DNA from 2 places in the Kitasatospora sp. NPDC096204 genome. Region 2 is predicted to be linked to the other one. Evidence: predicted binding sites of a transcription regulator. Region 2 holds the regulator's gene; the other holds the start of a gene.
The links. The regulator HrcA, encoded in region 2, represses chaperone genes, less so after heat shock. The targets are predictions, from matches to a motif close to TTNGCACTCNGNNNNNCNGAGTGCNAA.
Positions count from the first base shown of each region.

Region 1: a site for HrcA is predicted at 11,376-11,402, ahead of ACIQ87_RS23895 (FmdB family zinc ribbon protein). Genes of this name have one in related genera too.

Region 1 covers NZ_JBIWFT010000022.1:37,981-52,118, forward strand. Annotated here, with positions in the region: gene ACIQ87_RS23835 (hypothetical protein) at 1-264, opposite strand, end outside; gene ACIQ87_RS23840 (hypothetical protein) at 375-1,091, opposite strand; gene ACIQ87_RS23845 (XRE family transcriptional regulator) at 1,405-2,532, shown strand; gene ACIQ87_RS23850 (GntR family transcriptional regulator) at 2,516-3,322, opposite strand; tRNA gene ACIQ87_RS23855 (tRNA-Arg) at 3,593-3,658, shown strand; gene ACIQ87_RS23860 (FtsX-like permease family protein) at 3,925-6,390, shown strand; gene ACIQ87_RS23865 (carbon-nitrogen hydrolase family protein) at 6,446-7,327, opposite strand; gene ACIQ87_RS23870 (phosphatase PAP2 family protein) at 7,424-8,227, opposite strand; gene ACIQ87_RS23875 (sigma-70 family RNA polymerase sigma factor) at 8,652-9,623, shown strand; gene ACIQ87_RS23880 (hypothetical protein) at 9,753-9,986, shown strand; gene mscL (large conductance mechanosensitive channel protein MscL) at 10,042-10,461, opposite strand; gene ACIQ87_RS23890 (hypothetical protein) at 10,492-10,764, opposite strand; gene ACIQ87_RS23895 (FmdB family zinc ribbon protein) at 11,053-11,364, opposite strand; gene ACIQ87_RS23900 (MFS transporter) at 11,490-12,881, opposite strand; gene ACIQ87_RS23905 (potassium/proton antiporter) at 13,225-14,138, opposite strand, start outside.
Region 2 covers NZ_JBIWFT010000021.1:119,379-133,516, forward strand. Annotated here, with positions in the region: gene ybeY (rRNA maturation RNase YbeY) at 1-367, opposite strand, end outside; gene ACIQ87_RS23500 (PhoH family protein) at 382-1,524, opposite strand; gene ACIQ87_RS23505 (ribonuclease Z) at 1,709-2,632, opposite strand; gene ACIQ87_RS23510 (histidine triad nucleotide-binding protein) at 2,639-2,992, opposite strand; gene ACIQ87_RS23515 (RDD family protein) at 3,047-3,751, opposite strand; gene ACIQ87_RS23520 (PDZ domain-containing protein) at 3,885-7,145, opposite strand; gene ACIQ87_RS23525 (16S rRNA (uracil(1498)-N(3))-methyltransferase) at 7,241-7,990, opposite strand; gene dnaJ (molecular chaperone DnaJ) at 8,081-9,220, opposite strand; gene hrcA (heat-inducible transcriptional repressor HrcA) at 9,296-10,330, opposite strand; gene htpX (zinc metalloprotease HtpX) at 10,615-11,535, shown strand; gene ACIQ87_RS23545 (hypothetical protein) at 11,637-12,221, shown strand; gene ACIQ87_RS23550 (DUF3097 domain-containing protein) at 12,246-13,079, shown strand; gene ACIQ87_RS23555 (hypothetical protein) at 13,001-13,282, opposite strand; gene hemW (radical SAM family heme chaperone HemW) at 13,323-14,138, opposite strand, start outside.

The DNA.
Region 1 (14,138 bases), on a different contig from region 2:
GCGGCGGATGACCGCCGGGCGCCGCAGCGGCACCGGGGCCGTGCTCAGCAAGCGCTCGGCGTAGGCGGCCAGCACCGGGTCCTCCCGGCGCAGGTCCGCCACGATGTCCGACGCGGCGTCCATCCGGGCCTCACGCTCGACGGCGCTCTCACCGGGCACACCGGTGAACAGCCGGGTGAACTCCGAGTCGCCGACAAACCCGAGCGCCAGCTCGGCGAACTCGTCCTCGTCCAAGGCCGTCTGGCCTGCAACAATCGACCTCACGGGTCTACCTCTTCCTGGTTGATGAGTGGGCCCGGCGGGGACGGCTCCTCTTCCGGCCAAGGAGTTAGGGAGCCGTCCACCGCGAAGGGCAGTAGGGGGTGAGCTGTGGGTTAGTGCGCCGGCATCGACTCGCTGCCGATGCGGCGACGGGGGCCGGACAGAGCCCGCCGGGTGTCGCTCCAGCGCGGACCGTTGCGGAGCGGGCTCCAGTCCTCGATCAGTCGGCGCTCCTGCTCGCTGATCATGTCCGGGGCGGTCGTCGGACGGGCGGCGAGCAGTTCGTCCACCAGAGCCTCGGCCCGGCCGTTGCGGGTCAGGTCGACCACAGCGCCGCCGTCGGACCCCTTCGCGTCCCGCGTGAACTCCTGCGCCCTGGCGGCGAGGTGTCCCCGGTCCGCCTTGGAGCGGTCCTTGGTGGGCGTCTGCTGCTGGTCCGAGTCGGTGCTGGCGGAGGCCTGGCACGGGTTGCACCGGGTGCCGGTGTTGGCCCGGTTCAGCTTCGTGCCGCACCTGTCGCACTTGGCGGGCTCCTCCTCGGCCACGGCGCGGGACACCGTCCCGGCCTCGGCCAGGGCCGCCGCGCCGGCCGTGAGCACCGTCCGCCAGTCCTGCTCGCCGATCTCACCGCTCCACCGCGGTGCCCGCGTCCCGGTCAGCCGACCGAGACGGCACGCCGCAGCCCGGCGCCGACGCTCGTCGCCCTGGGCCTCCGCCACCCACGCACCCGCCGACATCCGGCAGGAACCGCTGGTCAGCGACGCCACACGGCGGGCGTAGGCGCGTCCGGTCACGGTCGGGGCTGCGGTCGTACGGGGCGTAGCAGGCATGGCGAAGCCTCCTAGGGGCACGTGCGTATCTCAGGGGCGCCCAGACGGGCAAAAGCGGGAGTCGCGGAAGCAAGCAGCACCCGAGCAGTGAGCCTGTCGGCCAACTGGTGCGCACCAGTAGTTTCCAACTGGTGCGCACCAGTGTCAAGTGGTTCGCTGTCGGCCTGTCAGTTCCGGCTGCATCTCTATGGAACTGCGTGCGCCAACAACCCGGTAGCCAGCAGGGGTTAACCCAGTTTTGTTAACCCCCCATGCTGGGCTCCACTGGTGCGGCATGCTGTGGACGAACGGCGTCGCACGGCGGAGGTGGCACATGGCAGAAGGGCTCCGGCGGGCCCGAAAGGATCGCGGCTGGTCTCAGGACCGGCTGGTCCGTGAGATCGTCCGGTACGCCGAGCAGCGGCTTATGGACGTGGCGTCTCCGGCGAGCTTGAAGGTCTACATCTCCGAGTGGGAGAACGGCCGGAGGGCCGTCTCGGACGCCTACGCGACCATTTTGCGTGCCTTGTTCGGGAAGACCGACGACGAGCTATTCGGCGCGCCGCCCCCGGCTGCGCCCACCGCCGATGGCTACGACGCTTTGATCAGCCGTATCGACTCAGCCCGGAGCCTAAGCCTCGGCATGGTGGACGCCCTGCTGGACCAGACGGAGCTGCTGCGGCGTCTCGATCGGCAGATGGGCGCGGCAGCCCTGATCGACCAGATGCGCGCGCACCTTGACGCCTTGGAGGACGCTCTGACCTTTGCTGTCCTTCCGGACGCCAGGCGGCCGGTAGCTACGGCTCTGGCGGGGGCCGCCACCCTCGCGGCCTGGCAGGCACTGGATGCAGGAGCGGTTGAGCGCGCCTGGCGTCACTACGAGCTGGGCAAGAGGGCGGCGTCCGAAGCCGGGCAGCCCATGTACCTGGCTCACGCCATGGCGGAGCAGGCCTACGTCCTGGCTGACGCCGGTCGTCCTGAGATGGCCGTGGACCTGGTGCGCGACGCGCAGCGAACGGGAGGCAGCAGGGTGTCCCCACGGCTTGCGGCCTGGCTGTTCGCGGCGGAGGCCGAGCTGTGCGCGAAGGCGGGGCTCGCGAACGATTGCCAGAGGGCGCTCGACCAGGCGGCGGCCGTGCTGCCGGCAGGAGACGAAGCGCGAGACCCGGACATGCTGAGCATCTTCCTGAACGCCAACCACCTGGCGCGCTGGCGTGGGAACGCCCTTGCGATGCTGGGGGAGGATGACGCGCTGGCGGAGCTGTACGTCGCCCTGGAGGGGATGGATCCCGCCTTCGCGAGGGCTTCAGCGGGGCTGCGATGCGACCTGGCGCAGGCCCACCTGGTGCGGGGAGAGTTCGGCCAAGCCCGAGAACACCTGCAGCAGGCCCGCCTCCTGGCGAACCGAACGGGTTCGGTTCGCTACAGGAGGCGGATTGAGGGTCTTACCGGGCGCCTGTAGGTCGCTGAGGGCGGTTGGCCAGCAGATGGAGCAGGGCGACGAGCGTTCCCGACCCGAGCAACTCGTCCCGAGCGATCATGCCCGGCACCTCGGCAAGGGGAATCCACTCGATCTGTCCGGCCTCCTCGGCGTCGGTCGGTTCTCCGACCTTGGTGGCGCCCCTGGCCACGAAGATTTCGTGGGGGGAGTCGACCATGCCGACCATGGGCTGATAGGTGACCACGTGCTCGACGGCGCCGGGGCGCCAGCCCGTTTCCTCTTCAACCTCCCGAGCGGCGGCGGCGCCGGCGTCTTCACCGGCATCCACGATCCCGCCGGGCAGCTCCCAGCCGAACCTGCCCGGGACGAAGCGGTACCGCCAGAGCATCAGGACGCGGTCCTGGTCGTCCACCACGGCCGTGATGGCAACGTGCTGGAGCCGTACCACGTGGTGCTCAAAGCGCTCGACGCCGGGAGGTTCGACATCGACGAGCGCGAGCTTCACCCACTCGTTGTCGTAGACCAGGCGCTCGCCGTGGATGCGCCACGGCTCCAGCTCCCGCTGCGATGTCTCCGTGGTCGAGTGCTGCCCCTCTGCACTGCGGGCGTTCACGTAGTAGCCGCTTCCCTGTCGGGCGACCACGAGGCCTTCGGCGGCGAGCCGAGACAGAACCAGGCGGACTGTCGTCCGGCCGACGCTCAGGTCGGCCGACAGCTTGCGCTCGGACGGCAGTTTGGTGCCGATGGCGAGTTCGCCGGAGTCGATCCATTTGCGGATGGTTTGCTCCAACCGCTCCGTCTTCTCTCCCATGCCCTTTCGCACTCTCCCGCCCTTCCGACTGGTGCGCGCCAGTCTATGCAGTTTCCATGGTGGCCTTTGTTGGGCCGGAACGGGTGGCTTTCGGTAGGGGCGGCTCGTCGGCAGGTCTGCCCCGATCCGTTGACTGTGGCCGATCGATCTCACCCTGGTGATCCATCAGTTCCCGTGCCACAGCCGTGCCAGGACGGGCGGGGAACCACGGGGAACAGCGGGCGCCAGCGGTGAGGACTCATGCGGGAGTCGCAGTGCCGCAACGGCGCAGGTCAGAGCAGGTAAGCGACACCTGTGCTCCTAAAGCCGGTGTCGCAGGTTCGAATCCTGCCTGGGGCACAGTGAACACGCAGGTCGCAGGCCCTCCCACCCACACCGGGCAGGAGGGCCTGCGGCGTTCCCGGGCCCTCGCCGCCGTTTCCGGGTGACCGTCTCGGGGGCGGCGTACCTCTCCGGGAGGAGGTGGCGGTGGGCGGCCGTCCGCCCACGGAGTGATCATGAAGCAGACCTCGTGCTGACGATGCGCGGCCGCCGCGTCCCTAGGCTCGTCGAGACCCCTGCCGGAGCACCGTTCCCGGTCAGGGCGGACGAGCCGGGGACCCATGACGACGTACCGATACACCGTGGCCGAGCTGCGCGGCCAACTGCGCCAGCTGATCCTGAGCGGCGCAGCGATCGCGCTGGGGGTGGCCTTCCTGATCGCCTCCGTCAGCGGCAGCGGGGCACTGGTGGACTCCTACAGCCAGACCGCGGCCGCCGAGGTCGGGCCCGGTGACATCCAGGTGACCCGGGCCGTCAGGACGGGCGGGCTGGACGCGGCCACCGCGGAGCGGGTGCGGCAGACCGCCGGGGTGGCCGCGGTGGCCCCCCGGCTGACCGGCAAGGGCGGCGTGCTGGCCGCCGACGGGCGGCCGCTCGACCACACCGCCGCGGTCAGCGCCGTCGCCGAGGACCCGGCGCTGCGCTGGCAGCTGCTCAAGGACGGCCGCTGGCCCGCCGGCCCCGGTGAGGTGCTGCTCGACACCGGGACCGCGCACCGGCTGGACGCCGCCGTGGGCGCCGAGGTGCACGTGACCCGGGCCGACGGCACCGCCGCCACCGCCCGGCTGGTGGGCACCCTGGACGAGCGGGGCGCACCGAGCCTCGCCGGAGTGCCGATCATCGGCGTCCCGGCGGACGCGGTCGCCGGCTACGCGACCGGCGTCACCAGCGACCGGCTCGACGTCAGGGTCACCCCCGACGCCTCCCGGACCACGACCGTCGAAGCCCTGCGCACCGCCCTCGGCACCGGCGTCGAGGTGCACACCCGCGAGGCCTCGGTCACCGAGGCGACCCGGCAGAGCAGCACCATGTACGGCGTGGTGCTGGTCGCCGCGCTCTCCTTCGTCCTGATCGCGCTCGCGGTGGCGCGGATGGTGGTCGGCAACACCTTCACGGTGGTGCTCGCCCAGCGGACCCGCCAGCTCGCCCTGCTGCGCTGCGTGGGCGCCGACCGGCAGCAGCTGCGCCGGCTGATCCGCCGCCAGGGCCTGCTGCTCGGGCTGGGCGCCTCGGTGGTGGGCGTGCTGCTGGGGATCGCCCTCGGCGCGCTCGGTACCGCCGTGGTCGGCGGGCTCGACCTCGGGCCGGTGCACCTGTCGCTGATGCCCTCCCCGCTGACCTGCCTGCTCGCCGGGCTGTTCGGCGTGCTGCTGACCCTGCTGGCCGTCCGCGGCCCGGCGAAGGCCGCCGCGGCCGTGCCGCCGATCGCCGCGCTCGGCGGCGCCCCCGCGCCGACCGGCGGGGCGGCCAGGGTGCGGGCCACGGTGTGGACCTCCGGGCTGTTGCTCGGGGGCACGGCGCTGCTGGCGGTCGGCTCGATGACCCCGCCGCCGCTGTCGCTGCTCGCCGTCACCGTCGGTGCCATCGCCAGCTTCTTCGGGGTGCTGCGGCTCTCCCACCGGGTGCTGCCCGCGGTCGTCGCCGTGCTGGGCCGGCCCGCCCGCAGGCTCGGCGGTACGGCCGGGCGGCTCGCCACCCAGCAGCTGCGGCTCAACCCGGGCCGCACCGGGGCCACCGGCTCGGCACTGCTGCTCGGCGTGACCGTGATGGTCGGCGCCGTCACCGCGCTGGACATCACCTCGCAGTCGCTGGTGCCCGTGGTGTCGGCGCGCCAGCCCGGCGTCTTCTCGGCGACGGCCACCGGCGGCGCCCTGCCCGCCGGGGCCCTCGGCGCGCTCGGCGCCGAGCACGGGCTGACCGTCACCCCGGTCCGCTCGGCCACCGTCGACCTCGACGGCCGGCCCACCGTGGTCGCCGCCGTCGACCCCACCCGGCTCAACTCCTCGGCGGACGACGTGGACCGGGCCCGCGGGCTCACCGGCGGCGACGCGCTGAGCGGGCTCGGCGAGACCGGGACGCGCCGGGTCGGCGACGTCGAGCTGCGCCTGCGACCCGGCCGCAGCAGCCTGCCGTTCACCCTGCAGAGCGGCGCCACCCTGCTGGTGACGCCCGCGACCCTGGACCGCCTCGCCCCCGGCGCGCCCGTCACCACGGCCTGGATCAGCCCGGCCACGGGCGACGACCGGCCGACCGCCCGCCGCGCCCTGGACCGCGCCCTCGCCGACCACCCGCAGGTGACCGTCGCCGACACGGCCGCCCAGGCCGACACCCTGCGCTCCCTGCTGGACCGGCTGAAGACCGTCAGCATGGCCCTGCTCTCGTTCTCCGTCGCCATCGCCGGCCTGGGCGTCGCGGCCACCCTGATGCTCAGCATCAGCGAACGCTCCCGCGAGATCGGCATGCTGCGGGCGATCGGCATGTCCCGCGAGCAGCTGCGCCGGATGCTCACCCTGGAGGCCCTGCTCCTCTCCCTGGCCGGCGCCCTGGTCGGGACCGCGCTGGGCGCCGGCTACGGGTGGGCTGCCGCGCGCTCGGTCACCTCGACCGTGGGTACGGTCGGCACCCCGCCCGTCCTGCCGGTGCTGGCCGCCCTGGCGCTGACCGTGCTGGTCGGCCTGGCCGCCGCCGTGCTCCCGGCCCGCCGGGTCGGCCGGATGAGCGCGGTGGCCGCCATGCGGGCCTCCTGACCGCGGTCGCGGTCGCGGCCGGTGCGGCGGGAGCCGGCAGCGGGGCGTCGGGTGCTCAGGCCAGGGTGACCCGGGTCCGGGGCGCGGCCGGCCGGCCGGTGTCGAGGGCGAGGTCCGCGAGGAGGGTCTCGGTCTCGCGGGTGGTGCGCAGGACCACCGGGTCGAGGTCGGCGACGACGACTTCGCGCCGGTCCTCGCTCGCCTCGGCGATCAGCCGGCCGTCCGGGCCCCAGACCGCGCTGCCGCCGCAGGTGTGCCATCCGCCGGTGTGGCCGATGTGGTTGGCGAGCACCGTGTAGACGGTGTTGTCGAGCGCGCGGGCCGGGAACCAGGTGCGGGACTCGTGGTGGCCGTGGCCCATGCTGAACAGCGCGCCGACCAGGTAGGCGTGGCAGCCGTCGAGCGCGGCGGCCCGGGCGTGCTCCGGGAAGCCGGAGTCGTAGCAGATGCCGAGGCCGAGCCGCCAGCCGTCCAGTTCCACGGTGCAGCCGGCCGTCCCCGGGCGGTAGTGCTCGCGTTCGCTCTTGAACAGGTGCTGCTTGTCGTAGCGGGTGACGAAGCCACCGTCCGGCCCGAGGACGAGCGCGGAGATGCGCAGGTCGGCGCCGTCCTGTACGGCGGCTCCGACGATCGCGGCGGTCCCGGTCTCGCGGCAGGCCTCGGCGATCGGCGCGAGACGCGGATCGCCGGGTTGGACCGCGTACTTGGCGGGGTCGGTGCGGATCAGCTCGGGCTCGTATCCGGAGAGGAACTTCTCCGTGAACAGCACCAGCCGGGCACCGGCGCGGGCGGCCTCGCGGATCAGGTCGGCGGCCTGGGCGACGTTGGCGGGTATGTCGCCGGCCACGGCCTGGGCCTGGACGGTGGCGATCCGCAGCGGCTGCTCGGGGTAGCCGGCGGACGGGGCGGGGGAAGCGGGAGCGGAGGTGTCGGACATGGCCGTCACGCTAGCGCGGCGGCCCGCAGGGGGCGGCGGGTTGACGGCGGGTCAGCGACCCGCCCTGCCCGTCCGGTCCCCCTGCCCGTCCTGGGCCTACGCCCGCGGGTCGTGGGGCCCGTCCTCGTCCGGTGCGGCGGCGGTGCGCGAAGGCCGCCCGGCGGACACCGTGACCCGCTGGACCCGGGGCCTGGTGCGCCAGTTGACCCGGCGTACGTCCCGGGCCAGTGCGCCGGGGCGCCAGACCTGGATCACCGCCGTCACGGCGCCCAGCACGATCCCGGCGGCCAGCCAGCCGGCCAGCACGTCGCTGGGCCAGTGCACCCCGAGCGCGACCCTGGTCCAGCCGATGGTCAGCACCGTCGCCGCCGCCACCACGCAGGCGGCGGTCCGGCCGCGACGGTGGACCCGGTACCAGAGCAGGCCGACCAGGACGGCGCAGGTGATCGCCGAGGCCATGGCGTGTCCGGAGGGGAAGCCCGGGCCGCCGGCGTGCGAGACCGGGTCGGTGAAGGTGGGTCGGCTACGGCCGAAGGCCAGCTTCAGGGCCCACAGGGCGCCCCAGCCGATCAGGGTCTGGGCGGCCACCCAGCCGGCCAGCACCCGGGCGCCGATCAACCAGAGCCACCCGGCGGCGATCCCGAGCAGCGTACGCATCGTGACGGTGCCGCCGATGTCCGAGAGGGTCTGCACCGAGGCGGTCCAGATCCGGTGTTCCCGGGCGTAGGTGTGCAGTTCGCCGATCCACTCCTGGTCGAAGCGGACCAGCGGGCGCCACTGGCCGGTGACCAGGACCGCCAGCAGGCCGAACAGCGCGGCACAGCCCAGCGCGAGCGCGGTGTCCCGAAGGAGACTGCGGTTACGCGCGGTGAGGACGGTCGTGCTGTTGGTCAGGTGCATGGCTGACACCTTCCCAGTGTCCTGTGCCGAGCAAGAGCCGGAGTGATAGCGATTCGGCATCTTTTGTGAGGAGGACCTGCGTGCGCCGAAGTGCGGGCGCGGGCGGAAAAGGGGGCGCACGGGGAACGTCGGCGGCTCCTCGCGGGTTCACACGGGTAGGCGGCGACGGGGTGTGGGTCGAGTGAAGAAACCGATCCCGCAACGGTCGTCCGATGGCACGGGGCGTGCCCGACCGGTCACCCAGGGTCCGGAAGCGGGGTGAAACCCGGCAGGATACTGCATCGCCGGGAAGAATCTGAGCGACTTGGGAATGTTGTCCGGAATCTGTTCGTTGGATCGTTACGTGTGAGCCCCCAGGGGCCGCACATCTTGCCCTCACGAGGCAGGCAGGCAGACCTCGGCAACACCAGCAAAGGGAGCAAGCATGGCCACCCGTGCCGTCGTTCGCGACAGGGCCGACCGGAGTCGCGCGGCCCGCCCGACCAACCTCGAGGCCGACCGCGACCTGGTCGGCATGTACCTCGACGAGATCGCCAGGACACCCCTGCTCGATGCCGCCGAGGAGGTCGAGCTCTCGCTGCGGATCGAGGCCGGTGTGTACGCCCAGCACCTGCTGGAGGAGGGCGGACTCCCCGACGGCGTCACGCGTGAGGAGCTGGAGGCGATAGCCGCCGACGCCGAGCGGGCCAAGGACGTCTTCATCCGCTCCAACCTCCGGCTCGTGGTCGCCGTCGCCCGTCGCTACCCGCGCAGCGGCCTGCCGCTGCTGGACCTCATCCAGGAGGGCAACGCGGGCCTGGTGCGCGCCGTCGAGAAGTTCGACTACGCCAAGGGCTTCAAGTTCTCCACGTACGCGACGTGGTGGATCCGGCAGGCGATCACCCGATCCATCGCGGACCAGTCCCGCACCATCCGGCTTCCCGTTCACCTGGTGGAGGAGCTGGGGCGGATCCGGCGCGTCCAGCGGGAGAAGTCCAAGGAGCTGGGCCGCGAGGCTGAGCCGGCCGAGATCGCGGCCGAGCTGGACACCACCGAGGCCCGGATCAAGGACGTGCTGGACTGGGCGCGAGACCCGGTCAGCCTCAACATGTCCGTCGACGACGAGGGCGAGACCCAGTTCGGCGACCTCGTCGAGGACACCGGGGCGACGTCCCCCGAGGACGCCGTGATGGTCATGCTCCGCCGCGAGGAACTGGAGGACCTGATCGGGCGGTTGGACGACCGCACCGCCTCGATCATCCGCTCCCGCTACGGGATGGAGGACGGCCGCGAGCGCACCCTGACCGAGGTGGGCAAGCAGCACGGACTCACCCGCGAGCGGATCCGCCAGATCGAGAAGCACGCGCTGGCCGAACTGAAGAAGATCGCGGACCACGCGGGCTTCGAAGCCGCCTGACGGTCCAGCCGGCCCCACGGGCCGAGCCCCTCACCCGGGCCCTGGCGCGGAGCGCTCCGCACCGGGGCCCGAGGCGTGCCACGGGGCTCTTAGTCTGGAGGGGAGGGACGAACGGACGGAGTGGACGGCGTGAGCGAGCAGGAACAGGGACGGGAAGCGGGCCAGGAGCAGGGCCAGGACCAGGTGCGGGAGCCTCGGAAGGCCTCGGCTGCCAAGGCCCGGCTGGTCTTCCGGGACCCGTTCGACCAGCAGACCAGTGACGACACCGACGCGGGCTGGGGCGACCGCCCCGGGGCCGGGGAGAGCGGTGGGCGGGGGCTGGACTGGTACCTGAGCCAGCGCCCGCCGCACCACGGGGACTGAGGGACGGGGGAGCGGGAACGGGGGAGCGGGACCGCGGGCGACGCGCGCCCACCGGTCAGCGCAGCGGCGTGACCAGCGCGTCGCGGATCTCGGTCAGTAGCTGGACCTCCTTGAGCTCGGCCTCCGCCGCCTTCTCGGCGGCGGACTTGCGGTGGGCCGCCAGCTTGTTCATGGGCAGGATCAGAACGAAGTAGACGACCGCCGCGGTGATCAGGAACTGGAGCGCGGCGCTGAGCACGGATCCCCACAGGATGAGGACCCCGGACGTGACCTCTCCGGTCGGGCTCACCTCGCAGGGCCCCTTGAGGCAGGAACTGTAGGACGCGAGGTCCTTCGTTCCGAATACGCCGACAATCGGATTGATCACGCCTTTGACGAAGGCGTTGATGATGGCGGTGAAGGCCGCGCCGATGACCACGGCCACGGCGAGTTCGACGACATTTCCGCGCAGCAGGAATTCCTTGAAGCCCTTCATGCCGCCTCGAACGACGAAGTCGCATTCCGGTTACGGGTGATCTTCCATAGCCCCGGATTGACAACCCGTCCGGCCCAGCGCGCCCCCGTGGGGCGGCGGCAGACCGGCCCGCGCGGGACCCAGCGCCAGCGCCGCCGCCGTCGCGAGCAGCGCCAGCGCGGGCACCCCGGCCCGCCGTCGCACCGCGCTGCGCCAGCGGTGCCACCCGCCGCACCCGCGCCGGATCGGCGGGAAGCTCGGCAGCTCCTGCCGGGGCGGCACGGCGGGGGCGGGCAGCGGAAGGGAGAAGCTCACGGTCGTCATCGACGCACCTCCGGGTGTCGGCGGGCCGGCCCCTCGCGGACCGGACGAGCCACACGATGGGCGTTTCCGTCGAACTCCGGAAGTCCTTTCCCCAGGCCTGTGGACAACCCGGCCCCTGTGGACGACTTCGTCCACCCACGAGAGTGAGGCGGGCCGGTCCGGCTTGACCGCAAGCCCGTGCGGAGGCGTGCGGAGGCATGCGGAAAGGCCCGCCGCCCCGCGCGGAAGCGGGGTCGACGGGCCTTTCCGAGGACTGCGGGCCGTCCGGGCCGATGCCCGGCGCCGAGGTCAGCTCGCGGCCGGAGCCGGGCTGGACGAGGTCGAGGAGCCGGAGCCCGACGACGACGAAGAAGAGGTCGTGGACGTGCTGGACGACGTCGAAGAGGTCGACGACGACCCGGCGCCCACCGAGCTGCTGGAGGAGGAGCGGCTGTCGGTCCGGTAGAAGCCGGAGCCCTTGAACACGACGCCCACGGCCGAGAAGACCTTGCGGAGCCGTCCCTGGCAGTCGGGGCACGTGGTCAGCGCCTCGTCGGTGAACTTCTGCACCGCCTCCAGGCCGTTGCCGCACTCGGTGCACTGGTACTGGTACGTGGGCACTTGTCTTCCTCCTGGCACTCTCGCCTGATGAGTGCTAACGATGGTCAATGATGCGGTATTCCGCGGGATCAGTCCAGCGACTCCGGTGTGAGATGGACCGGGCCGGGCCGCCGGACCACCGCCGCTCAGCCCTTGGCCGCGCCCACCAGCCGCCCGGTGCCACCGCGTTCCGTCGATCCGGAGCCCGAACCGCCGGCCGGTCCGGCACCCGAACCGGCACCCGAACCGTCGGCCGGAACGTCCCCCGGCGCCACCAGCAGGTGCCGCAGCGAGAACAGCGCGACCAGCCCCAGCCCCGCCCCGACCACGGGCACCAGGAACCCGGTCGAGGGCCCGTGCCCGTCGATCAGCCGGCCCGCCGCCATCGAGCCGACGGCCAGGCCGAGCCCGATGGCGCCGGTCAGCCAGGTGAAGGCCTCCGTCTTCGCCCCGTCCGCGACCAGCGTCTCGACCAGGGTGTAGCCGCTGATCAGGGTCGGCGCGATGGCCAGCCCGCAGACCAGCCCGGCGACGGTCAGCGCGACCAGGTTCGGCATCGCCCACAGCACCGAGCAGCCCAGCACCAGCAGCGCGTAGCTGATCAGCATCCGCTGCTGCACCGGCCGCCGCCAGGCGATGACGCCGTACAGCACACCGGCCAGCATCGAGCCGCCGGCGAAGATCCCGTACACGGTGCCACCGGCGTCGTGCTGTCCGACCGAGTCGGCGAAGGCGTTCACCGACACCTGCATGCCGCCGAACACCGCGCCGACCCCGAGGATGGACCCGGCCAGCAGCCGGACGCCGGGGGAGGCGAGCGCCGAGGCGCGCTTGGTGCCGGGCTGGGGCACGATCCGGGCCGGGGCGGTACGCCGCTGGGCGGCGAAGGCCAGGCCGCCGACGAGGGTCAGCCCGGCCTCGGCGGCCAGGGCGGTGGCCGGGTTGGCGAGGGCGGCGATGCCGGAGGCCAGGATCGGGCCGATCACGAAGGTGAACTCGTCCGTCACGGACTCGAACGCGAACGCGGTGCTCACCCGGGCCGCGGAGGTCTCGGAGGCGCCGTCCGCGGTGAACCTGGCGACCCAGCGGGCCCGGACCATCGCGCCGACCTGCGGCACACTCGCGCCGGCCGGGACGGCGGCCAGGAACAGGCTCCAGGCGGGCGCGTGGCCGAGCGCCAGCGCGATCAGCGCGCCGACCGAGACCGCGTGCACCAGGACGGTCGGCACGAGCACCGCGGCCTGGCCGTAGCGGTCCGCGAGCCGCCCGGTCTGCGGCCCGATCAGGGCCTGGGCGACGGCGGCGACCGCGGTGACCGTACCGGCGGTGCCGTACGACCCGTGGGTCTGGGTGACGAGCAGCAGGATGCCCATGCTGAGCATCGCGTACGGCAGCCGCGCGACGAGGGCGGGGAACAGGAACGTCCAGGCCCCGGGGGTGCGCAGCAGCTCGCCGTACCCGACCCGGGCGGGGGCCGGAGCTGCGGGGGTGGTGGCCGCGTGGTCCGCGGCGGTGTCGACCGTTCGGCGCGCCGTCACGGTCGGTCCTTCCTGCTGCCTGGTAGCGCGGCAGGGCATGGTGGAGCCCCGACGGCGCCGAGAGTCGTCCTCTCGCGCGTCGACCGGGGTAGATACCGGGTCGGGCCGGCCTGGTGGCCGGGGACCGGACCGCGGCCGCCGAGCGGTCGCGCCAACTCTGCGTCAGGCAGATGCTGGGGGTGGTCTAACGATGGTTATACGGCTGGTCGGACCAGCATACAGTTACGCGCGTAGACACCGCCAGCCACCCCCGTCGCCCCCCGCCCCGGCTCCCGGGCGGAAGGCCCGGGAGCCGGGGGGCGGGAGCCGAGGGACGGCCCGGGAGCCGAGGGACCGCCCGGGCTCACCGCCCGTTCAGCCACCCCGCGAGCTTGCCGCCCTTGTCCACGGCCCGCAGCCGCCGCTCCGCCGCCTCGCCGACCTCGTCCGTGGTGACCACCAGCAGCTCGTCCCCGCCGCGCAGCACCGTCGCCTTGTCCGGCACGAAGGAGTTCCCCTCCCGCACGACCAGGGTGACCGCCGCCCCCTTGGGCAGCCGCAGCTCGCTGATCTCCACGCCCGACATCTTCGAGCCGGGGGAGAGCGCGACCGACAGCAGGTGCCCGTGCAGCTTCTCCAGCGGCGCGGACTCGATGCCCAGGTCCTGGCCCATGTCGCCCTCGTCCAGCCGCAGCCGCTTGGCCACCCACGGCAGGGTCGGCCCCTGGAGCAGGGTGAAGACGACGACCAGGATGAAGACGATGTTGAAGACGTCCTCGGCCCGGTGCGCGCCGGACACCACCGGGATGGTGGCGAGCACGATGGGCACCGCCCCGCGCAGGCCGGCCCAGCTCAGCAGCGCCTGCTCGCGGGCCGGCACCTTGAAGGGGGTCAGCGAGAGCATCACCGACAGCGGCCGGGCCAGGAAGACCAGCACCGCGCCGATCACCAGCGCGGGCACCACCGCGTCGCCCATGGACTCGGGCGTGACGAGCAGGCCGAGCAGCACGAACATGCCGATCTGCCCGATCCAGGCCAGTCCGTCGGCGAAGCCCCGGACGGCCGGGCCGTGCGGCAGCTTGGAGTTCCCGAGTATCACCGCGCTGACGTAGACGGCGAGGAAGCCGGAGCCGTGCAGCAGCGCGCCGCCGGCGTACGCGAGCACGGTGAGCGCCATCACGGCGATCGGGTAGAGGCCCGAGGAGGGCAGCGCGACGTGCTTGAGCCCGTAGGCGCCTATCTTGCCGACGGCGAGGCCTATCGCGGCGCCGATCGCCA
Region 2 (14,138 bases):
CGTGCAGCACGCCGTGCACGGTGAGCAGCTGCAGCTCCTCGTCCATCGAGTGCTTGGAGGGGGCCGCCTTGCCCTGCTGCTCGGCGACCTCGGGGCAGAGCACGATGTCGCCGAGCAGGCCCTGCGGCAGCTCCTCGCCCTCCTTGCCGGGACGCAGCTCGTCCATCGGGAAGGACATCACGTCGGTGGGCCCTGGCAGGTCCATCCACTGGATGTGCAGCTCCTCCATCGCCGCTCCGTCCACCAGGATCACGGACAGTTCGGACTGCGGGTGGATCCGCATCTTGTCCAGTGCGAAGCGGGCGACGTCGAGGATGGCTTCCTCGTCGGCCTCCCAACCGGACTCGTTGGCGATGTCGATCGACATGACGGGCTCTGTGCTCAGCTTTCGGTGCGATGGGACTGTCGGGGTGCGCGGGGCGCGCGGGGTGCGGTGGCCTTGCCGGGGCGCCGCTGGGCGGGCTTGCGGGCCGCCGGTGCGGCGTCCTCGGCCTCCTGGCGGGCGTCCCAGCGCTCGTAGGCGTCCACGATCCGGCCGACCAGCTTGTGGCGGACCACGTCGGTGCTGGTGAGGACGGAGAAGTGGATGTCGGGCACGTCGGCCAGGATCTCCTGGACGACCTTGAGCCCGCTGCGGGTGCCGCCCGGGAGGTCGATCTGGCTGGTGTCGCCGGTGACCACCACCCGGGAGTTGAACCCGAGGCGGGTGAGGAACATCTTCATCTGCTCGGGCGAGGTGTTCTGGGCCTCGTCGAGGATGATGAAGGCGTCGTTGAGGGTGCGGCCGCGCATGTACGCCAGCGGCGCGACCTCGATGGTGCCGGCCGCCATCAGGCGCGGGATGGAGTCCGGGTCCATCATGTCGTGCAGCGCGTCGTACAGCGGGCGCAGGTACGGGTCGATCTTCTCGTAGAGGGTGCCGGGCAGGAAGCCCAGCCGCTCCCCCGCCTCGACCGCCGGGCGGGTCAGGATGATCCGGTTGACCTCCTTGGCCTGGAGGGCCTGGACGGCCTTGGCCATCGCCAGGTAGGTCTTGCCGGTACCGGCCGGGCCGAGGCCGAAGACGATCGTGTGCTTGTCGATCGCCTCGACGTAGCGCTGCTGGTTGAGGGTCTTCGGGCGGATCGTGCGGCCCCGGTTGGACAGGATGTTCGCGGTGAACACCTGGGAGGGCGCCGGGCTGTCCGGGTCCTGCTCCTGGCTGCGGAGCATGGCGATGGAGCGCTCCACGGAGTCCTCCGTCAGGGGCTGGCCGGTGCGCAGCACCAGCATCATCTCGTTGAAGAGCCGCTGTACGAGGGCGACCTCGGCCCGCACCCCGGTGGCCGTCACCTCGTTGCCGCGGACGTGGATGTCGGCGGCGGGGAAGCCCCGCTCGATCACGCGCAGCAGCGAGTCCGCGGTGCCGAGCAGGGTGACCATCGGGTGCTTCTCGGGGATGACGATCCGGGCGCTGACGCGGCCGTCGTCGGCCGGTTCGGGGCGCGACTGTCCGTTCGTACGGGTCTGCGATGTGTCACTCATAGGTCGGCGCTGGGGCCTGCCTCATCCCATCCGTGGTGTCGGGTGCCGCTCGGTGTCTCCGGGGCACCAGGGTACGCCGCGAGCGTGATCGCCGTGGCGGGCGGCGGGGCCGCACCCGACGATGCTGCGGCAGATCGCAGGCCGATGCGAGCCCTTTTCCCGGGTTCGCGCGGTTCGGTCCCGTTCACGACGGACGGCGGGGCGGGACGGGCACCCGGTCGAGGTCGGCGGCCAGCACCAGTTCGCCGTCGAAGTGCTTGCGGGCGTCGGCCAGGTGCTGGCCGAGGTCCGGGTAGCGCTGGGAGAAGTGGGTCAGCACCAGGGTGCGCACCCCGGCCTCGGCGGCGACCTTGGCGGCCTGCCCGGCGGTGAGGTGGCCGTGCTCCTCGGCGAGGCGGGCGTCGGCGTCGGTGAAGGTCGCCTCGACGACCAGCAGGTCGGCGCCCTCGGCGAGGGTGTGCACGCCCTCGCACAGCCGGGTGTCCATCACGAAGGCGAACCGCTGGCCCGGCCGCGGCTCGCTGACCTCGGCCAGGGTGACGGTGCGGCCGTCCACCTCGATCGCGCCCTCGTGCTGGAGCCGGCCCACCGCCGGGCCGCGCACGCCGAACGCGGCGAGCCGCTCCGGCACCAGCCGGCGGCCGTCCGGCTCGGACAGCCGGTAGCCGAAGGACTCCACCGCGTGGTCCAGCCGGACGGCGTCCAGCGCGAAGCGGGCGCCGGGCGCGGGCAGCGGTCCGGGCTCGTCGATCGGCCGGGGCCGCAGCACGGCCGTCTCGTGGTAGGCGGTGGAGTGCCGCAGCCGCTCGAAGTAGACCTCGCCGGAGGCCGGGAAGTAGACGTCGACCGGGTGCGGGACCCGGTCGAGGTTGATCCGCTGGATCACCCCGGCGAGGCCCAGGCAGTGGTCCCCGTGGAAGTGGGTGACCGCGATCCTGGTGATCTGGGTGGCCGTGACCCCGGCGTGCAGCATCTGGCGCTGGGTGCCCTCGCCGGGGTCGAACAGCAGACCCTCGCCGTCCCAGCGCAGCAGGTAGCCGTTGTGGTTGCGGTGCCGGGTGGGCACCTGGCTGGCGGTGCCGAGGACGACGAGTTCGCGCTGGGACACGGTGGGTCAGACCATGCGCTCGGTCATCGACATCCCGCCGAGGACGTGGACGTGCGCGTGGAAGACGGTCTGTCCGGCGCCCGCACCGGTGTTGAAGATCAGCCGGTAGTCCTCGATGCCCTCGTCCCGGGCCACCGCGCCCGCCTCGGCGAGCAGTTCGCCGGCGATCTCCGGCTCGGCGGCGGCCAGCGCGGCCGCGTTCGGGTAGTGCACGTGCGGGATCACCAGCACGTGCACGGGCGCCTTGGGGGCGATGTCGCGGAAGGCGAGGGTGCGCTCGGTCTTGCGCACCACGGTCGCCGGGATCTCGCCCGCCACGATCTTGCAGAACAGGCAGTCGGGCTGCGGCTCGCCGGCCATGGCGCTCTCCTCGGGATCGGTACGTCGGGTGTGGTGGGGCCGTACGGGCGCAGCCTAGCCGAGCCGGGCGACGGCCTGCTGGTACTCCTGGAGGTGCTTCCAGCGCACCGAGCGCACGCCGACCAGGTCGCCCTCGTCGCTGTCGTAGTCCTCGGTGAGGAGGTTGACGGCGAGGATGACGAAGCCGAGCAGCCAGCGCCTGGTGAGCCGCCAGGTGTCGGGCCGCATCACGCCCTTGCGGCGCACCACCCGCATCGCCATGATCCCCTTGCCCACGCTGAAGCCGGTCAGCCGGGCGAGCACCACCTGGTTGAGGAAGGACGCGCCGAGGCCGACGGCCAGCAGCGCCACGAAGTACGGCACCACCGGGCCGCCGCTCTGCACGGCGTGGCCGGCCACGTGCTCGGTCCTCGGGCGGCTCGCGGCGTTGGCGGCGACGAAGCCGAGGCCGATCGCGAACAGCCAGTCCAGCACGATCGCCAGGAACCGCCGGCCGCCGCCCGCCTCCTTGGGGCAGGGCGGCAGCGCCCGGCCCTGCGGCTGCGCGTAGGCCGGGGGCTGGGCGTAGGCCTGGGGCGGGTACGGCTGCTGGTAGGGCTGCGGCTGGTGAGGCTGCGGGTACGGCTGCGGGTACGGCTGCGGCTGCGGCTGCGGCTGTTGGTACGGCTGCTGGTACGACGGCGCCGGCGGGTACGGCTGCTGCGGCTGCTGTGCGTATGGATTCCGGCCGTACTGCGGCGGCGGGTAGCCCTGCGCCATGTCTTCCCCCGTGGACTGTGGATCAAGAAGCAGCCCCGCATCCTACCCACGCCCCCGCACACCGGAGTGGGAAGTCGGCCGGGCCGACCTCCCACTCCGGCTTCCCGCTACCAAGCCCCGCCACCAGGCCCCGCTACGCCCAGGGCAGCGGCGGCGCCGTGCGGGCCGGGGTCTCGGCGAGCCCCGCCAGCGCGAGCCGGACGCCCTCGGCCAGCTGGGGGTCCTCGCCGGCCGCCCAGTGGTGCGGGGCGAACGGCACCTCGACGTCCGGGTCGACGCCGTGGTTCTCCAGGCCCCAGCCGTAGTTCTCCATCCAGAGCGCGTACTTGGGCTGGGTGACCAGGGTGCCGTCGACCAGCCGGTAGCGGCTGTCGATGCCGATCACCCCGCCCCAGGTGCGGGTGCCGACCACCGGGCCGATCCCGAGCGCCTGGACGGCGGCGTTGACCACGTCGCCGTCCGAGCCGGTGAACTCGTCGGCGAGCGCGACCACCGGGCCGCGCGGGGCGTCCGCCGGGTAGGGCACCGGGTGGTCGGTGTCCCGGATGACGTCCCAGCCGATGATCCGGCGGGCCAGCTTCTCGATCACCAGCTGCGAGGTGTGGCCGCCCCGGTTCCCCCGGACGTCGACGACCAGGCCCTCCCTGGCCATCTCGCTGCGCAGGTCGCGGTGCAGCTGGGCCCAGCCGGCCGTCTGCATGTCGGGGATGTGCAGGTAGCCCAGCCGCCCGCCGGACAGCTCGCGCACCGCGGCCCGCCGCCCGGCCACCCAGTCGTGGTAGCGCAGCGCCTCCTCGTCGGCGAGCGGGACGACCACCGGGTGACGCCGGTCGGTGCCGTCCTTCCCGGCCACGGTCAGCTCGACCGGCTGCCCGGCGGTGCCGGCCAGCAGCGGCGCCGGCCCGGTGACCGGGTCCACCGGGCGGCCGTTGACGGCGAGCACCGCGTCGCCCGGGCGGATCGCGGCGCCGGGCGCGGCCAGCGGCGAGCGGGCCCTGGGGTCGGAGGACTCCCCGGGCAGGATCCGGGCGATCCGCCACCGCTCGCCGTCCCGGACCAGGTCGGCGCCGAGCAGGCCCTGGCGCCGGGCGGGCTCGGTGTACCGGCCGTACGGCATCACGTAGGCGTGGGAGGTGCCGAGTTCGCCGTGCACCTCCCAGAGCAGGTCGACCAGTTCGTCGTGCGAGCCGATCCGCTCGACCAGCGGCCGGTAGCGCTCCAGCACCCCGGCCCAGTCGACGCCGGAGAGGTCGGGGCGCCAGAAGTTGTCCCGCATCAGCCGACCGTTCTCGGCGTACATCTGCCGCCACTCGGCGGCCGGGTCGACGGTCACCCGCAGCCGGGCGAGGTCGACGGCACTCTCCTCGTCGTCGCCGCCCTTGTGGTCGGCCGGGACGACCCGCAGTTCGCCCCCGTCCAGCACGGCCACCCGGGTCCCGTCCGCGCTGACCGCGAAGTCGTCGACGCCGTGCACCAGCTGCTCGACCCGGCGCTTCCTCAGGTCGAAGCGCTCCAGCACCGGGCGCGGCCGGTCGTCGTCCAACGAGGCCGCCTCGTCGCCGAGTTCGCCCGTCAGCGGGGCCCTGGTCCAGAGCACGCCGTCCTTGGCGGCGGCCAGCTCCTCGAAGCGGCCGCCCTCGACCGGGAACGGGACGATCCGGTCGGCGATGCCGTCCAGGTCCACCCTGGTCACCGGCGCGGCGCCGGCCGCCGCCTCGCCGTCCGCCTTCCCGGCCTTCGGCTCGTCCTCCTCCCCGCCGAGCGGGCGCCCGGCCCGCCGCGGGCCGAACGGGGAGGGGGTGTCGGCGGCCAGCGTGACGAGGTAGGGGCGGCAGCCGTTTGGGAACGACAGGTCGAAGACGTGGGCGTCGTAGACCGGGTCGAAGTTGCGCACCGACAGGAAGGCCAGGTAGCGGCCGTCCGCCGTGAAGGAGGGCGAGGTGTCCACGAAGCGCGGCTGGGTGACCTCGCCGACGGTCCGGGTGGCCAGGTCGGCCAGCACGATCTGGCGCAGCGAGTGCGGGCCCATCCCCCGCACCGGGCGTGACCAGGCCAGCCAGGCCGAGTCCGGGCTGAAGACGGGCCCGCCGGGCTCGCCGTCGGCGCTGCGGTCCAGCTCGTGCACGGCGCCGTCGGCCAGCGAGACCAGCAGCACCCGGCCGTCGTGCACGCCGAGCGCGGCCCGCCTGCCGTCCGGGGAGACCGTCAGCGAGTTGACCCGGCCGAGCCGCCCCGCGGCCAGCCGGCGGCGCTCGGCGCCGTGCAGGTCGGGGGCGAACTCCAGGGCGTCCTCGCCCTCGGCGTCGGTCACCCACAGCACGCCCTGGGCGCCGTCCTCGCAGGGCACCACCCGGGCCAGGCGCCCGCGCACGCCGGGGGTCTCGTCCAGCACCCGGGCCGGGCCCTCGCGGTGGGTCAGCCAGTGCACGCTGCCGCGCACCACCACGGCGCTGCCCCGGCCGGTGCGGTCGGGGGCGACGGAGTCCAGCCAGTGCGCGGCGGGCACCGGGCGAGGGCGGCGCCCGGCCCGCGGACCGGCGAGGCGGACGTCCAGCCGGCGCGGCTCGGCACCCGTCAGGTCGTCCAGCAGCCAGAGGTCGCCGGCCCGGTGGAAGACCACCCGGGTGCCGTCGGTGGTGGCGCCCCGGGCGTAGAAGCCGTCCGGGTCGGTGGAGTGGCGGCGCAGGTCGGTGCCGTCCGGGCGGCTGGACCACAGCTCGCCGACGCCCTCGTGGTCGGACAGGAAGGCGATCCTGCCGTCCCGCCCGTCCTCCCCGGCCACCCACAGCGGCGAGTCCAGCTGCCCGTCCAGCTCCGCGTGGACGCGGGCGAACTCGTCCCGGCCGAGCCACAGCTTGCCGGCCCGCCCGCCCCGGTACCGCTTCCACCAGGCCGGGTCACGGCCGTTGACGCTGTTCAGCAGCACCCGGTCCCCGCCCGGCTCGAAGGCGAGGGCGCCGACAGGACCGTACGGCAGCCGCTGCGGCTCGCCGCCGTCCAGCGGCACGGCGTGCGCCCAGGTGCGGCGGGAGCTCGACTCGCCGGCGGCGGTGGCGGCGATCGGGCGGCCGTCGGCCGTCCAGCCCAGCACCCGGGTCTGGTGACTGCCCCAGTGGGTGAGCCGGCGCGACGGGCCGCCGTCCACCGGCACCACGTGCACCTCGGGGGCGCCGTCCCGGGTGGAGGTGAAGGCGAGGTGACGCCCGTCCGGGGAGAACCGCGGGTGGTGGACCGGCAGGTGGTCCGCCGTCAGCCGCCAGGCCCGGCCGCCGTCCAGCGGGGCGAGCCAGAGGTCGTCCTCGGCGACGAAGGCGACCAGGTCGCCGTGCAGGTGGGGATGGCGCAGGTAGGCGCCCGCCGAGCTGTTCGGGGAGGTGCTCAGGGAGTCCGTCACCCGGCCAGCCTAGGCAGCCGCGCGTACGGTCCGCGCCGTTTTCCGCAGACTCCCGGCGCCGCCCGCGGACGGCCGTCGCACCGCCCCGACGGGCCCTACGACCAGCGGCCGGTGCGCCCCAGCAGCAGTGCGCCGGCGGCGACCCCGGCGGTGGAGGTGCGTAGCACCGAGGGGCCCAGCCGGTACGGCTTGGCGCCCGCCTCGGCGAAGGCGGCCAGCTCCTCCGGGGAGACCCCGCCCTCCGGGCCGACCACCAGCACGATGTCCCCGCCTTCCGGCAGGCCGGCGTGCGCCAGCGGCTCGGCGCCCTCCTCGTGCAGCACGGCGGCGAACGCGGCCCCCAGCAGCACCGGCGCCAGCTGCCGGGTGGTCATCACGTCCCGGACCACGGGGAAGCGCAGCCGGCGGGACTGCTTGCCGGCCTCCCGGGCGGTGGCCCGCCACTTGGCGAGCGCCTTGGCGCCGCGCTCGCCCTTCCACTGGGTGATGCAGCGCGAGGCGGACCACGGGATCACCACGTCCACGCCGACCTCGGTCATCGTCTCCACGGCCAGCTCGCCGCGGTCGCCCTTGGGCAGCGCCTGGACGACCACGATCCGCGGCGCGGGCTCCGGCTCCCGGCGCACGGCGGCGACCGCCACGTCGATCGCGTCCTTGCCGAGCACCTCGGCGACCGTGCCGTCCACGCCGAGCCCCAGCCCGTCGGCCAGGGTCACCGCCTCGCCCGGCTCCAGCCGCTTGACCGCGGCCGCGTGCCGCCCCTCCGGGCCGTCCAGGCGCACCACGGCCCCGGGCGCGGCGGCGGCGATCCGCTCGGTCTCGACGAAGAAGACGGGCGCGGTCATGACGGAAAACCTCCAGAAGTGGGACGGACACACGGAAGGGGTGCCGGGGGCGGGACGGATCCCGAGCCCCCGGCACCCCTCCGCGGACGGCTACCGGCCGTTGAAGGCGTCCTTCAGCCGGGAGAAGAGGCCCTGCTGGCCCGGTGCGAACTGGCCGGACGGACGCTCCTCGCCGCGCAGCACGGCGAGGCGGCGCAGCAGCTCCTCCTGCTCGGCGTCGAGCTTGCTGGGCGTCTTCACCTCGACGTGCACTATCAGGTCGCCCCGGCCACCGCCGCGCAGGTGGGTGATGCCCCGGCCGTGCAGCGGGATCGACTGGCCGGACTGGGTGCCGGGCCGGATGTCGACCTCCTCCAGGCCGTCCAGGGTCTGCAGCGGCACCTGGGTGCCGAGCGAGGCCGCCGTCATCGGGATGGTGACGGTGCAGTGCAGGTCGTCCCCGCGCCGCTGGAAGATGTTGTGGGTGGTCTCGGCGATCTCGACGTAGAGGTCGCCGGCCGGGCCGCCGCCGGGGCCGACCTCGCCCTCGCCGGCCAGCTGGATCCGGGTGCCGTTGTCGACACCGGCCGGGATCTTGACGGTCAGGGTGCGGCGGGCGCGCACGCGGCCGTCGCCGGCGCACTCCGGGCACGGGGTCGGCACGACGGTGCCGAAGCCCTGGCACTGCGGGCAGGGGCGGGAGGTCATGACCTGGCCCAGGAAGGACCGGGTGACCTGGGAGACCTCGCCCTTGCCGCGGCACATGTCACAGGTCTGCGCCGAGGTGCCGGGGGCCGCGCCCTCGCCACTGCAGGTGGTGCAGGTGACGGCCGTGTCGACCTGGAGCTCCTTGGTGGTGCCGAAGGCGGCCTCCTCCAGGGTGATCTCCAGCCGGATCATGGCGTCCTGGCCGCGGCGGGTGCGCGAGCGCGGGCCGCGCTGGCCGGCCGCGGCGCCGAAGAAGGCGTCCATGATGTCGGAGAAGCCGAAGCCCGCCGCGCCGGCACCGAAGCCGCCCGCACCGCCGCCGCCCGGGGACAGCGGGTCCCCGCCGAGGTCGTAGACCTGACGCTTCTGCGGGTCGGAGAGCACCTCGTAGGCGGCGTTGATCTCCTTGAACCGCTCCTGCGTCTTCGGGTCCGGGTTGACGTCCGGGTGCAGTTCGCGTGCCAGGCGCCGGAACGCCTTCTTGATCTCGTCCTGCCCCGCATCCCGTCGGACGCCGAGTACCGCGTAGTAGTCCGTGGCCACCAAATGCTCCGCTTGTTCCGCCTGTAGTAGTGCTGCGACTGGACGTCGCCGTCGGAGGCCCGACGGCGACCCTTGCTAGGACTCGGCCAGGATCTGGCCCACGTACCGCGCCACCGCTCGCACCGCCCCCATTGTGCCCGGGTAGTCCATCCGGGTCGGACCGATCACACCCAGTTTCGCCACGCTCTCGTCGCCCGAACCGTAGCCGACCGAAACGACCGAGGTGGAATTCAGCCCCTCGTAGGCGATCTCCCGCCCGATCCGGACCGTCATCCCGGCGTCCGCGGTCTCACCCAGGAGACGGAGCAGGACGACCTGCTCCTCCAGGGCCTCCAGCACCGGCTGGATGGTGAGCGGGAAGTCGTGCCCGAAGCGGGTCAGGTTGGCCGTGCCGGCCAGCATGATCCGCTCCTCGTTCTGCTCGGCGAGCGTCTCGAACAGTGTCGCCAGGACCGTGCTGACGGTCGGCCGGTCGTCCTGCTCGAACTGCGCCGGCAGCTCCTCCAGCAGCCCGGGGACCTCCGGGAGGCGCCGGCCGACGGCTCTCGCGTTGATCCGGGCCCGCAGGTCCGCCAGCACCGTCTCGCCGACCGGGCCCGGGCAGTCGACCATCCGCTGCTCGACCCGGCCGGTGTTGGTGATCAGCACCAGCATCACCTTGGCCGGGGCCAGCGCCACCAGCTCGATGTGCCGGACGGTGGAGCGCGTCAGCGACGGGTACTGCACCACCGCGACCTGCCGGGTGAGCTGGGCGAGCAGCCGCACGGTGCGGGCGACCACGTCGTCCAGGTCCACCGCGCCGTCCAGGAAGTGCCGGATGGCCCGGCGCTCGGGGGCGGTCATCGGCTTGATCTCGGCGAGCTTGTCGACGAAGAGGCGGTACCCCTTGTCGGTGGGGATCCGGCCGGCGCTGGTGTGCGGCTGGTGGATGTAGCCGTCCTCCTCCAGCGCCGCCATGTCGTTGCGGACGGTCGCCGGGGAGACCCCGAGGTTGTGCCGCTCCACCAGGGCCTTGGAGCCGACCGGCTCCTCGGTGCCCACGTAGTCCTGCACGATCGCGCGGAGCACCGCGAGCTTGCGTTCGTCCAGCTGGCGGACCTCACCGGCCATGGGGCACGCACCTCCGTCCTCGCACGTCGTCCGACCGTGTCCCTCGCTGCGGGCCGTTCCGGGGCCCTCGGCCTTGGCACTCTGAACGTACGAGTGCCAGAACCGTACCTGCCAGTGTACGGCCCGGGTCCTGTGGCAGGAACGGCCCGACCGGGGTGATCCTCCCCGCAGTTCCGGACACGGCCCGCGGGGCCCCGCCGGTTCGATCCTCCCGGCGCCGGAGTGGTGCCGGGAGGCCGTCCGGGTGGCAGCATCGAAAGCGACGGCGAACGGAGGAGCAAGCGATGTCGAGCTCGGGCCAGCACACCCGTTTCGCGCCCGACCGCGGCCTGACCAGCCGCATGGTCGCGACGATGTTCGTGATCGGGCTGCTGTACGTCGGTTTCACCGGCCTGCTGATCGCGCTGCTGCGCGGCGCCTGGCCACTGATCGTCCTGATCTCCGGCGGGCTGTTCGTGGCCCAGTTCTGGTTCAGCGACAAGATCACCGAACGGGCGATGGGCGCCCGCCAGGTGTCCCCGGAGCAGTTCCCCCAGCTGCACGGCACCGTCGACCGGCTCTGCGCCCTCGCCGACATGCCCAAGCCCCGGGTGGCGGTCGCCGACAGCGACATGCCGAACGCCTTCGCCACCGGCCGCAACCCGCAGAACGCGGTGGTCTGCGTGACCACCGGGCTGCTGCGCCGGCTGGAGCCGGAGGAACTGGAGGGCGTCCTCGCCCACGAGCTGTCGCACGTCGCCCACCGGGACGTCGCGGTGATGACGATCGCCGGCTTCCTCGGCGTCCTCGCCGGGGCGATGACCCGGATCGCCGTGTACGGCGGGTTCATGGGCGGCGGACGCAACAACAACGACCAGAACGCGGCCATCCTGGCGCTGATCATCCCGCTGGTGTCGATCGTCGTCTACGCGATCAGCTTCCTGCTCACCCGGCTGCTGTCCCGCTACCGCGAACTGGCCGCGGACCGGGCCGCCGCCCAGCTCACCGGGCGGCCCAGCGCCCTGGCCTCGGCGCTCACCAAGGTGACCGGGCAGATCGCGGCCATCCCCAGCAAGGACCTGCGCCAGGCGCAGCCGTACAACGCCTTCTACTTCGCCCCCGCGCTGAGCGCCCGGGAGACCGCCTCGCAGCTGTTCTCCACCCACCCGACGCTGGAGAAGCGGCTGGAGCAGCTGGCGAGGATCTCCGGGCAGCTCGGGCAGTGAGCCCGTTCTGTCCGGCCCCGTCCCGACCCGCCCCGACCCGACCCATCCCAGCCGATTCCGTCCCAGCCGATTCCGTCCCGTTCCGTCCCGAAAGGACCGCCGTGGGATTCCTGGACACCCTGTTCGGCCGCTCCAAGCCCGTCAAGCCCGACCTCGACCAGCTGTTCGGCGTGCCGTCCGCCGCGCTCACCCTGGAGGCCGGGGCCGGGTTCACCCCCACCGGGCTCGGCTCGGTCTGCTTCGCCGCCGTCGAGGGCGCGGCCTTCGTCCAGGTCGAGCAGCAGGTCAGGGCACTGCTGGACGCCGACACCGAGCGCGGCGGCGTCCCGGTGGAGGCCTCCAAGGACGGCTACGGCTACTCCTGGCTGCTCGCCCGGCACCGGCCCGAGGAGCTGCCGGAGCTGGTGAACGACCTGCACGCGGTCAACAGCGAACTGGAGGCGAACGGCTTCGGGCCCCAGCTGCTCTGCTCGCTGGTGGCCTTCCGCAACCCCGAGGGGCAGTCGCTGGCCCTGGTCTACCTCTACAAGCGGGGGACGTTCTACCCCTTCGCCCCGATGCCCGGCGGCGGGGAGCGGCGCAACAGTCCGCTGGAGCTGCAGGTCAACGCGATGCTGGGGAACGACCTGCGGCTGGAGAAGGACCTCAGCCGCTGGTTCCCGGTCTGGGGCGCGCCGGGCCTGTGACGGTCCGTCCGTAGACTCGCGACCATGCGCAGCCGCCAGTACGGACCCGACCTGACCCCGCCGTGGAAGAAGCAGGCTCCCGCCCCTGAGGTGCCCGCCGAGCGGGACCTGGTGGTCGAGGAGGCGGCGAGCGGCTTCTGCGGGGCGGTGGTGCGCTGCGAGAAGACCGCCGAGGGGTTCACCGTCACCCTGGAGGACCGGTTCGGCAAGCACCGGGTGTTCCCGCTGGTGCCGCGCGGCTTCCTGCTGGAGGGCCGGGTCGTCACCCTGGTCCGCCCGGCCGGCCCGGCGGCGCCCCGCACCCCGGCCCGTACCGCCTCCGGCTCGATCGCCGTCCCGAACGCCCGCGCCCGGGTCGCCCGCGAGTCCCGGATCTACGTCGAGGGCCGGCACGACGCCGAGCTGGTCGAGCGGGTCTGGGGCGACGACCTGCGGATCGAGGGCGTGGTCGTCGAGTACCTGCGCGGCATCGACGACCTGCCCGCGATCGTCGCCGACTTCGCCCCCGGCCCGGGACGGCGCCTCGGCGTCCTGGTCGACCACCTGCTCCCCGGCACCAAGGAGCACCGCATCGCCGCCCAGGTCACCGGCGCCTCGGTGCTGGTCGTCGGCCACCCCTACATCGACATCTGGCAGGCCGTGAAGCCCGCCAGCGTCGGCATCCCCGCCTGGCCGGCCGTCCCGAGGGGCGAGGACTGGAAGGAGGGCACCTGCCGCCGCCTCGGCTGGCCGGTGGACACCCCGGCGGCCTGGAAGCACATCCTGTCGAAGGTGAACAGCTACAAGGACCTGGAGCCCGAACTCCTGGGCCGGGTCGAGGAGTTGATCGACTTCACGGCCCTGCCGGGTCCGGAGTAGGTCTTGAACTCCGAGGTGTCGAGTGTGATGCCCGGCAGGTCCAGCGGAACGGGTTCGCCGAACTTGGTCGTCCGCTCCACCGTGCAGTCCGGGAGTCCGGAGGCGCTCGCCCGGGTCGGCTCGGTCAGGAGCTCGGCTCTGAAGCCTTCGGGGACCTCCAGGTTCTCGAAGATCCCCGTCACCCGGTCATCGACGGCGGTCATGGCGCGCTCCCTCCGACGGCTGACACCACCTTGACGACACTCAGTCCACCAGGTCGCGTACCACCGCGTCGGCCAGGAGGCGGCCCCGGAGGGTGAGGGCGGCGCGGCCCCGCTCGTAGGGGCCGGGGGCGAGGAGGCCGTCGGCGAGGTGGCGGGCGGCCCACTCGCGGCCGGTGGCGGTGAGGAGGTCCAGGGGGACGCCCTCGACGAGGCGCAGTTCGAGCAGGACGCGCTCGACGCGGCGGTCCTCGTCGGCCAGCAGCTCGCGGGCCTGGGCCGGGGTGCGGTGCTCGGCGAGGGCCCGGGCGTAGGCGGCGGGGTGCTTGGCGTTCCACCAGCGGACGCCGCCGACGTGGCTGTGGGCGCCGGGGCCGGCGCCCCACCAGTCGGCGCCGGTCCAGTAGAGCTCGTTGTGGCGGCAGCGGCCCTCGGGGGTGGTGGCCCAGTTGGAGACCTCGTACCAGGAGTAGCCGGCGGCGCTCAGCGCCTCCTCGGCGATCAGGTAGCGGTCGGCGTGCACGTCGTCGTCGATCATCGGCAGTTCGCCGCGCTTGACCCGGGCGGCGAGCCGGGTGCCCTCCTCGACGATCAGCGAGTACGCGGAGACGTGGTCGGGCCCGGCGCCGATGGCGGCGTCCAGGGAGGCCCGCCAGTCGTCGTCGGACTCGCCCGGGGTGCCGTAGATCAGGTCGAGGTTGACGTGCTCGAAGCCGGCCGCGCGGGCCTCGGCCACGCACGCCTCGGGGCGGCCCGGGGTGTGGTGGCGGTCGAGCAGCTTCAGCACGTGCGGGCGGGCGCTCTGCATGCCGAAGGAGAGCCGGTTGTAGCCGCCCTCGCGCAGTTCGGCCAGGTACGC